2 regions of the Rhizobium sp. P1_E6 genome follow, and region 1 is predicted to be linked to the other one. Evidence: riboswitches for the same ligand, from Rfam matches in the RefSeq annotation. Region 1 holds a riboswitch; the other holds the start of a gene.
The links. Region 1 has a riboswitch for FMN ahead of ribB (3,4-dihydroxy-2-butanone-4-phosphate synthase). Riboswitches for the same ligand answer to the same signal wherever they lie in the genome.

Region 1 (4,417 bases):
GGCTGCCGGCCGTCGATCGATCGAGATTGCAGCCGATGTGACCAGCAAGTCGTCTCTGGCGGATGCCGTCGCCCGCACCGAAGCCGATCTCGGTGCGCTCTCGCTTGCTGTCAATGCCGCCGGTATCGCCAATGCCAATCCCGCCGAGGAGATGGAAGAGGATCAGTATCAGACGCTGATGGACATCAACCTGAAGGGCGTTTTCCTCTCCTGCCAGGCCGAAGCGCGGGCCATGTTGAAGAACGGCCGCGGGTCGATCGTCAACATCGCCTCCATGTCGGGCGTTATCGTCAATCGCGGTTTGAGCCAGGCCCATTACAATGCCTCGAAGGCGGGCGTGATCCATATGTCGAAGTCGTTCGCCATGGAGTGGGTCGGGCGCGGCATCCGCGTCAACACGATCTCGCCGGGCTATACCGCAACGCCGATGAACACCCGGCCCGAAATGGTGCATCAGACCAAGCTCTTCGAGGAACAGACGCCGATGCAGCGAATGGCCAGTGTCGACGAGATGGTCGGTCCGGCTGTCTTTCTGCTGTCGAATGCCGCGAGCTTCGTGACGGGCGTCGATCTGCTCGTCGACGGCGGCTTCTGCTGCTGGTGATGCCATGCGCAAGCTGATCGCAGGCAATTGGAAAATGAACGGTCTCATCTCCTCCCAAGCTGAGATCGAGGCGCTGAAGGGACTAACGGGCAGTGCGACGTGCGATATCGTCGTCTGCCCGCCCTTCACGCTGATTGATCGCGCAGTGGCGCGGGTTAAGGATTCGAAACTGGTCATCGGCGCGCAGGATTGTCATGCGCAGCAGTCAGGTGCCCATACGGGCGACGTCTCTGCCGAAATGCTCGCCAATATTGGCGCGCGTTATGTCATCCTCGGACATTCCGAGCGCCGTGTGTCTCACGGCGAAGATGATGAAATCGTCCTTGCAAAGGCAGTTGCCGCTCACCAAGCGGGCTTGATCGCGATCGTCTGTGTCGGTGAAACGCGACATGAGCGTGACGAGGGACGGGCGATCGAAGTGGTTGGCGAGCAGTTGAGAGAATCCATTCCCGAGGCAGCGACGAGCGCAAATCTCGTCGTCGCCTATGAGCCCGTATGGGCGATAGGAACCGGATTGGTGCCGACCAACGAACAGATCGAGGAGGTCCATGCCGCGATCCGGCAGATGCTCGCAGATCGGCTGGGGAACGACGGCCATTCAGTCAAGATCCTCTATGGCGGCTCGGTCAAGGCGTCGAATGCGGCTTCGATCTTCAAGATTCGCAATGTGGACGGCGCGCTGGTTGGCGGCGCTTCGCTGAAGGCATCGGAATTCGCCGCGATTATTTCTGCAGCCGTTTGAAGTCTAAGTGAGCGGGTAAGCGCGGCCGGTTTCTTGGATCGGCGCCGCACTCGCCGGCACCGTGAAAGGAAAAGAGAATGCAACGCTTCGAAAACAGGACTGTCGTCATTACCGGCGCAAGCCGCGGCATCGGTGCGGCGATTGCCAAACGCTTTGCGCGCGAGGGCGCCAATCTCGTCGTCTCCGCCAATGAGGAGAGCGTGCATGCCGTCGCCGAGCAGATCAAGGTCGATGGCGGCAAAGCTATCTCCTTCGTTGGCGACGTCACCGACAAGGCAAGCGTCAAGGCTCTTTATGACGCTGCCGAACAGGCCTTCGGCGCCGTTGATGTCTCCATTCAAAATGCCGGTGTCATCACCATTGCCCGCATCGAGGATATGACTGAGGGCGAGTGGGACAAGGTCATGGCGGTCAACACCAAGGGCGTGTTCCTCTGCGCCCAGGAAGCGATTGCCCGCATGCGCAAGCATGGCCGCGGCGGTCGCATCATCAACACCGCCTCCGGCCAGGCACGCGACGGCTTCATCTATACGCCGCATTATGCCGCGTCGAAGATGGGCGTTGTCGGCATTACCCAGAGCCTTGCCAAGGAAGTCGCGACCAACGGCATTACCGTCAACGCGTTCTGCCCCGGCATCATCGAAACCGACATGTGGGCCTATAACGACCAGGCATGGGGCAAGCTGCTCGGCAACTACGGCCCCGGCGAACTCATGAAGGAATGGGTCGAGGGAATACCGATGAAGCGTGCCGGATCGGGCGAAGATGTCGCCGGCCTCGTCACCTTCCTTGCGAGCGACGACGCGGCCTATATCACCGGCCAGACCATCAATGTCGATGGCGGCCTGATCATGTCATAGCTTTGTTCGACAATAGCGAACGGTGCTTTCACCTATACGAGACAATTCTCGAGCGGTGATTTTCGCCCAACCTCTTGCCGAACGAGGCATTCATCATTTATCTAAGAAATGTTCTCAGGGCGGGGTGTAATTCCCCACCGGCGGTATCGAGGCAACTCGGAGCCCGCGAGCGCCTTCGTGAAAGCGAAGGGTCAGCAGATCCGGTGAGATGCCGGAGCCGACGGTCATAGTCCGGATGGAAGAGAGCAACGTAGAGGACGCCGCTCGGCACGCGGCGTTTCATATGCTTGTTCGCCCAAGGGAAAATGGTGGCCTTTGACAGGCCATGGATGTCGCGCGTTGCGGCTAACCCTTGAAAGGCAGAGAAATGGCAATTTCTAAAATCGAAGATGGGATCGCCGCAATTGCACGCGGCGAGATCGTGGTCGTCGTCGACGATCGCGACAGGGAAAACGAGGGTGACCTCGTCATCGCATCGGAAGCAATCACTCCGCAGGCAATCGCCTTCATGATGAATTACGCCCGCGGCCTCATCTGCGTCGCAATGGAAGGCGAACGGYTGGACGAACTGCAGATCCCGCAGATGGTTCCCAACAATACCGAACTCTTGAAGACAGCTTTCACCGTGTCGGTTGACTATATCCCTGAAACGACGACCGGTATTTCCGCGGCTGACCGCGCCGCGACGGTTCGCGCGCTCATCGGTAAGAATTCTCGCCCCGAGGATTTTGCGCGGCCCGGCCATATCTTCCCGCTGCGAGCGCATCCGAACGGCGTGCTTTCTCGCCCCGGCCATACCGAGGCGGCTGTCGATCTCGCTAGGCTTGCCGGCCTGTCGCCGTCGGGCGTCATCTGCGAAGTGGCCAATGACGATGGCACGATGGCGCGCCTGCCCGATCTCGAGCGGTTTGCCGAACGGCACGGCCTCCACCTGATCACGATCGAGGATCTCATTGCCTATCGTGGCGTGAGCGCGCCTGTTAAGGCCGCTTAGGAAGCCCGCCTTGTCTGCCGTGGTTATATACCGCGGCAAGCAAAGATCGCGTGGGTGCCGTTTGCGCCATCCGGAGCGAGCGCCCGCCCTCTGCCATGGATAAGCAGAGGGAGCTGTTGGCTMGAAGAAGGCCCGATCACGCGGGCCTTCTATGTTTCACCATGCCGTCAGACAACGAGTGCCAGCGCCGGACCCTGATCGTCCGCCTCGCTTTCAAGCTCCTGGCCGGCCGTGCCTTCCAAGTTATCGGAAGCCAGCAGATTGAACTCCCGACGTTCTTTCTCCGACACAATCGCGAGGTCGATGACCTTCTGCAGGTTGGCGGCATGGCGGAAGGTGGGATCGTCCTGTTTCCCGGTCCTGACCGCTTCGGCAAAGCGCTGATAGTTGGTCAGCACCGTCGGCACCTCGATATCACGCCAGGTGGCGCTTTCAATGTCGTCGCCGAAACAGCCGCGAAGATCCGAGCCGTCCGGACGATGAGTGACTTCGAGGCTGCCCCTCTCGCCGTAGATGCGCAGCTTCAGCTCGTTCAAATGGCCGGTCGCCCAGCGGGTCGCATGGATGACACCGAGCGCGCCATTGGCGAAATCGACCGACATAGTGAAGCTGTCATTGGCATCCAGCATATACTCGCCGATCTGGCCACCCGGCGCCTTGTTGAAGGTCTTGAGCCGCGCAAAGACGTGATCGATGTCGGTCGCAGCGCCATAGGCTGCGAAGTCGAGGATATGGATACCGACATCGCCGAGCACGCCGTTCGAACCGTGACCGGTGGACAGGCGCCACAGCCAGCGCGATTCCGTGCGCCAGTCGCCCCAGGCACGCGAAACCAGCCAGCTCTGCAGGTAAGAGGCTTCAACATGACGGATGGTGCCGAGTTCGCCTGATAGCACCATCTCGCGGGCGCGCTGCAGGGGAGCAACGTTGCGATAGGTGAGGTTCACCATGTTGATGACCCCGGCTGCCTCTGCAGCTTCGGTCATCTCGAGCGCGTGCGCATAATTCTCCGCCAGCGGCTTTTCGCAGAAGACGTGCTTGCCGGCGGCAATCAGCGCGAGGCTGGTCGCGTGGTGGATACGGTCGGGCGTCACATTCGTCGCCGCATCGAATTTGTCCCAGGCGATTGCTTCGTCGAGCGTGCTGAAGCGTTTTTCAATGCTGAAATGATCGGCGAACTCATCGAGCCGGGCCCGGTCCGTATCGACGGCGCCGAC
Region 2 (4,417 bases), on a different contig from region 1:
AAGTCGAATACGACCTGTCTGACGTGATGTTCATCACCACGGCGAATACGCTGAACATTCCGGCTCCGCTGATGGACCGCATGGAAGTCATCCGTATCGCCGGCTACACCGAAGACGAAAAGCGCGAGATCGCCAAGCGACATCTGCTGCCGAAGGCCATCAAGGAACATGCGCTGCAGCCGAACGAATTCTCGGTCAGCGACGATGCCCTGATGGCGATCAGCCAGCAGTACACCCGCGAAGCCGGTGTCCGTAACTTCGAACGCGAACTGATGAAGCTCGCCCGCAAGGCGGTCACCGAGATCATCAAGGGCAAGACGAAGGCGGTTCATGTCACGGCGGCGAACATCGACGACTATCTCGGCGTTCCGCGCTTCCGCCACGGCGAAGCCGAACGCGAAGATCAGGTTGGTGTTGTCACGGGTCTTGCCTGGACGGAAGTCGGCGGCGAACTGCTGACGATCGAAGGCGTCATGATGCCCGGCAAGGGCCGCATGACCGTCACCGGCAACCTGAAGGAAGTGATGAAGGAATCGATCTCGGCAGCGGCATCTTATGTCCGCTCGCGCGCCGTCGATTTCGGCATCGAGCCGCCGCGCTTCGACAAGAGCGACATTCACGTGCACGTGCCGGAAGGCGCGACGCCGAAGGATGGTCCGTCGGCCGGTGTCGCCATGGCAACCGCGATCGTCTCGATCATGACTGGCATTCCGGTCAACAAGGATGTGGCAATGACGGGTGAAATCACCCTGCGCGGTCGCATTCTGCCGATCGGCGGCCTGAAGGAAAAGCTGCTCGCTGCGCTTCGCGGCGGCATCAAGAAGGTGCTGATTCCGGAAGAGAATGCCAAGGATCTGGCCGAGATTCCGGACAATGTGAAGAACAACATGGAGATCATTCCGGTCTCCCGCATGGGCGAAGTGATCAAGCATGCGCTGCTGCGTCGTCCCGAGCCGATCGAGTGGGATGGCACGGTGGAAACGCCCGTCATTGCGACGGTCGAAGGGCTTGATGATGCAGGTGCGACCATAGCTCATTGAGCCTTGGCCGCCACATTTATGCCCAATTGTTACAAATCTTGAAAAAGGCCGGCGGTAACGCCGGCCTTTTTTTGTGAAAACGTCATGTAGGCGCTTGCTTTTCCTTGATTTGCAGGGTTTTTGGGTTCCCGGCGGGCCTGATAAAAGCGATTTCTGCGCCTAGCTTACAGATTGAGTTGTTTCAAACCATAGAGAAAGGGGTGGAAACATGAACAAGAATGAACTCGTGTCCGCAGTAGCCGAAAAGGCTGGACTCACGAAGTCTGACGCAGCATCTGCCGTCGACGCAGTTTTTGATGTTGTGCAGGCTGAACTGAAGAACAAGGGCGACATCCGTCTTGCTGGCTTCGGCAGCTTCACGGTTTCTCATCGCGCTGCCACGAAGGGTCGCAACCCGTCGACCGGCGCCGAAGTCGACATCCCGGCACGCAACGTGCCGAAGTTCACGCCCGGCAAGGGCCTGAAGGACGCCGTCAACGGCTGATACGAGATTGTCCGCTGGCCGTAAACGAGAACGGCCGTGCAGGATTTTGAGGGGGTTCGGCATCGCCGGACCCCTTTTTGTTTTCGCCGCTTGCGGCACTCGGTACTTTGTCTTACGACGACAATGTTCTCAGGGCGGGGTGAAAGTCCCCACCGGCGGTAAGGGCTAAGGCCTGAGCCCGCGAGCGCCTTCTCAAGCCTCGGCTTGGAAAGGGTCAGCAGATCCGGTGTGATTCCGGAGCCGACGGTTAAAGTCCGGATGAAAGAGAATGAGCATGGCCGCGCGCGGGCAGGGATCTGCAGGCGTCTGCGTGCCGTCGCCTCATGCGTCCTGATTTATGTTTGGTCTCCTGCATAATTCCCCAAGTCGGAATCGATTTAGGGGCGAAATTATGCAGCAATTCAAAGTTCGACAGCGTCCTTTGCGCGTCTGAAAAGACGCGCGGCGCTGTAGTCCGGATGGAAGACATGAATCAGAATTCCCTTGCAGTCTCGCATTCCCGCGCCGTTGCCGGTGCAGCCTTCATGGTGCTTGGAGGCGTCGTCTTCTCGCTCCTCAATGTCGTCACCCAGTGGCTCACGATGACGCTTGCCTTCCCGGCGACTTCCGCAGCCTTCTGGCAATACGGCTTCGCCTTTCTTTTTTCGTTGCCCTTCCTGCGCAAGGTCGGTCTTTCCGCCATGCGCACGGACTATCCCTGGCGGCATGTCGTGCGCGTCGTCTTTGCCGCGCTCGGCGTCGAGGCCTGGGTTTCCGGCCTTGCCTCGGTGCCGATCTGGCAGGCGATCGCGCTCGTCATGACCTCGCCCTTCTTCATCATTCTCGGCGCGCGCCTGTTCCTCGGCGAACGGGTCGGACCTGCTCGCTGGATGGCGACGGGAACAGGCTTTGTCGGAGCGATGATCATCCTTCAGCCTTGGTCGGACAGCTTCACCTGGGCGGCACTTCTACCTGTTATCTCGGCCCTGCTTTGGGGCGCCTCCTCGCTCATCACCAAGAGCCTGACCGGCATCGAGAAGCCGGAGACGATCACCGTCTGGCTGCTAGTGCTGCTGACGCCGATCAATGGCGGCCTGGCGCTCGCAGCGGGCTTCGCAGTGCCGACGGGCGCAGCGCTTGCGCTTTTCCTTCTGGCAGGCCTCCTGACGGTCGTGGCGCAATATCTGCTGACCCTTGCCTATGCGAGTGCCGACGCCGCCTATGTGCAGCCCTTCGATGACCTGAAGCTGCCGTTGAACGTGCTCGCGGGTTGGCTTTTCTTCGGCTATGCGCCGGCTGGTTATCTGTGGCTCGGGGCAGCGCTCATTCTCGCCGCGTCGCTCTTCATCATGCGCATCGAGATGCTTCGCGAACGGCAGGCGGCCTGACGCGAACTGTACAAATGTCGCAGGCTGTCATGTGTCTGTCATGGCAGTCCCGCAAAAAACCTCTGTTCGATTTTTTCGGCATTGGGGGATTTTCAATGACATCGTCTTCGCGCAAGGCAGCGATTGCTGCCGTGCTTTTCGCGTCCGTTGCCTTCCCGGCAGCGGCTGAGCCGGTTTTCAACCGCATCGCCTCTTTCCCGGTCGCGACCAACCTGCCGGCCGACAAGGACAAGCTTTCGACCACCTCGGCCGAAATCATCACCGCCTCGCAGGATGGCAACACGCTGATCTACAGCGATAGCCCGCTCGGCGCGATCGGCTTCATCGACATCACAGATGCCAAGGCACCCAAGGCCGGCGGCGCGCTGATGATGGACGGCGAGCCGACCTCGGTCACATCAGCAGCCGGCAAGGCGCTCGTCGCAGTCAACACCAGCGAGAGCAAGCAGAAGCCGTCCGGTCGTCTGGCGATCGTCGATATCGCCAGCAAGAAGATCGACGCGACCTGCGATCTCGGCGGTCAGCCTGATTCGATCGCCCTCAACAAGGACAGGACGCTCGGCACCATTGCCATCGAAAATGAGCGCGACGAAGAGGTCAACGACGGCAAGATCCCGCAGATGCCGGCTGGCGACCTCGTCGTCTTCCAGGTCAAGACCGACGGCACCGTCGATTGCGGCACGATCAAGCATGTCGCCCTGACCGGTCTCACAGGCGTTGCCCCGGAAGATCCGGAGCCGGAATTCGTTGCCTTCAACAGCCAGAACGAAATTGCGCTCACGCTGCAGGAAAACAACGAGATCATCATTCTCGACGGCACGACCGGCACGGTGAAGACACACTTCACCGCCGGCAGCACCGATCTTTCGGGCATCGACACCAAGCGTGACGGCGCCTTGAAGTTCACCGGCGAGAAGAAGGGCGTCCTGCGCGAGCCGGACGCCGTGAAGTGGCTGGACGACAACCGTCTCGTCGTCGCCAACGAAGGCGACTATGAAGGCGGCTCGCGCGGCTTCACCATCTTCGACAAGACCGGCAAGGTTCTCTACGAATCGGGTAGCTCTTTCGAGCGCGCCGTAGCGGCCCTCGGCCATTATCCGGAAAGCCGCTCCTCGTCGAAGGGCGTCGAACCGGAGGGTCTCGAAGCCGCCAAGTTCGGCGATGACAATCTGTTCTTCGTGCTCGCCGAGCGCGCTTCCGTCGTCGGCGTCTACAAGGATACGGGTGCTGATCCGGAACTGCTGCAGATTTTGCCGTCAGGCATTTCCCCGGAAGGCGCGATTGCCATTCCGCAGCGTAACCTGTTTGCCACCGCCAACGAACTCGACCTCGGCAAAGATGGGGGCACGCGTTCGCACGTCATGATCTATGAGCGCGGCGAAGGCGAAAAGGCCTATCCGCACATCGTCTCCGCCGAGAAAGACGGCAACCCGATCGGCTTTGCAGCCCTTTCGGGACTCGCCGCCGTCCCGGGCAAGCCGGGCATGCTCTACGCCGTCAGCGACAGCGTCCTGGGCTCGCAGCCG

Region 2: linked by a shared signal. The riboswitch ahead of AC1D35_RS03485 (DMT family transporter) and the one ahead of ribB (3,4-dihydroxy-2-butanone-4-phosphate synthase) in region 1 are both predicted to bind FMN.

Annotation. Positions count from the first base shown of each region.
Region 1 is NZ_JBFUBG010000092.1:212-4,628, reverse strand. It holds gene AC1D35_RS28980 (SDR family oxidoreductase) at 1-604, shown strand, start outside; gene tpiA (triose-phosphate isomerase) at 609-1,346, shown strand; gene AC1D35_RS28970 (glucose 1-dehydrogenase) at 1,424-2,206, shown strand; FMN riboswitch at 2,313-2,457, shown strand; gene ribB (3,4-dihydroxy-2-butanone-4-phosphate synthase) at 2,574-3,200, shown strand; gene AC1D35_RS28960 (Gfo/Idh/MocA family protein) at 3,368-4,417, opposite strand, start outside.
Region 2 is NZ_JBFUBG010000003.1:156,716-161,132, reverse strand. It holds gene lon (endopeptidase La) at 1-1,040, shown strand, start outside; gene hupB (DNA-binding protein HupB) at 1,249-1,524, shown strand; FMN riboswitch at 1,646-1,798, shown strand; gene AC1D35_RS03485 (DMT family transporter) at 1,983-2,891, shown strand; gene AC1D35_RS03480 (esterase-like activity of phytase family protein) at 2,987-4,417, shown strand, end outside.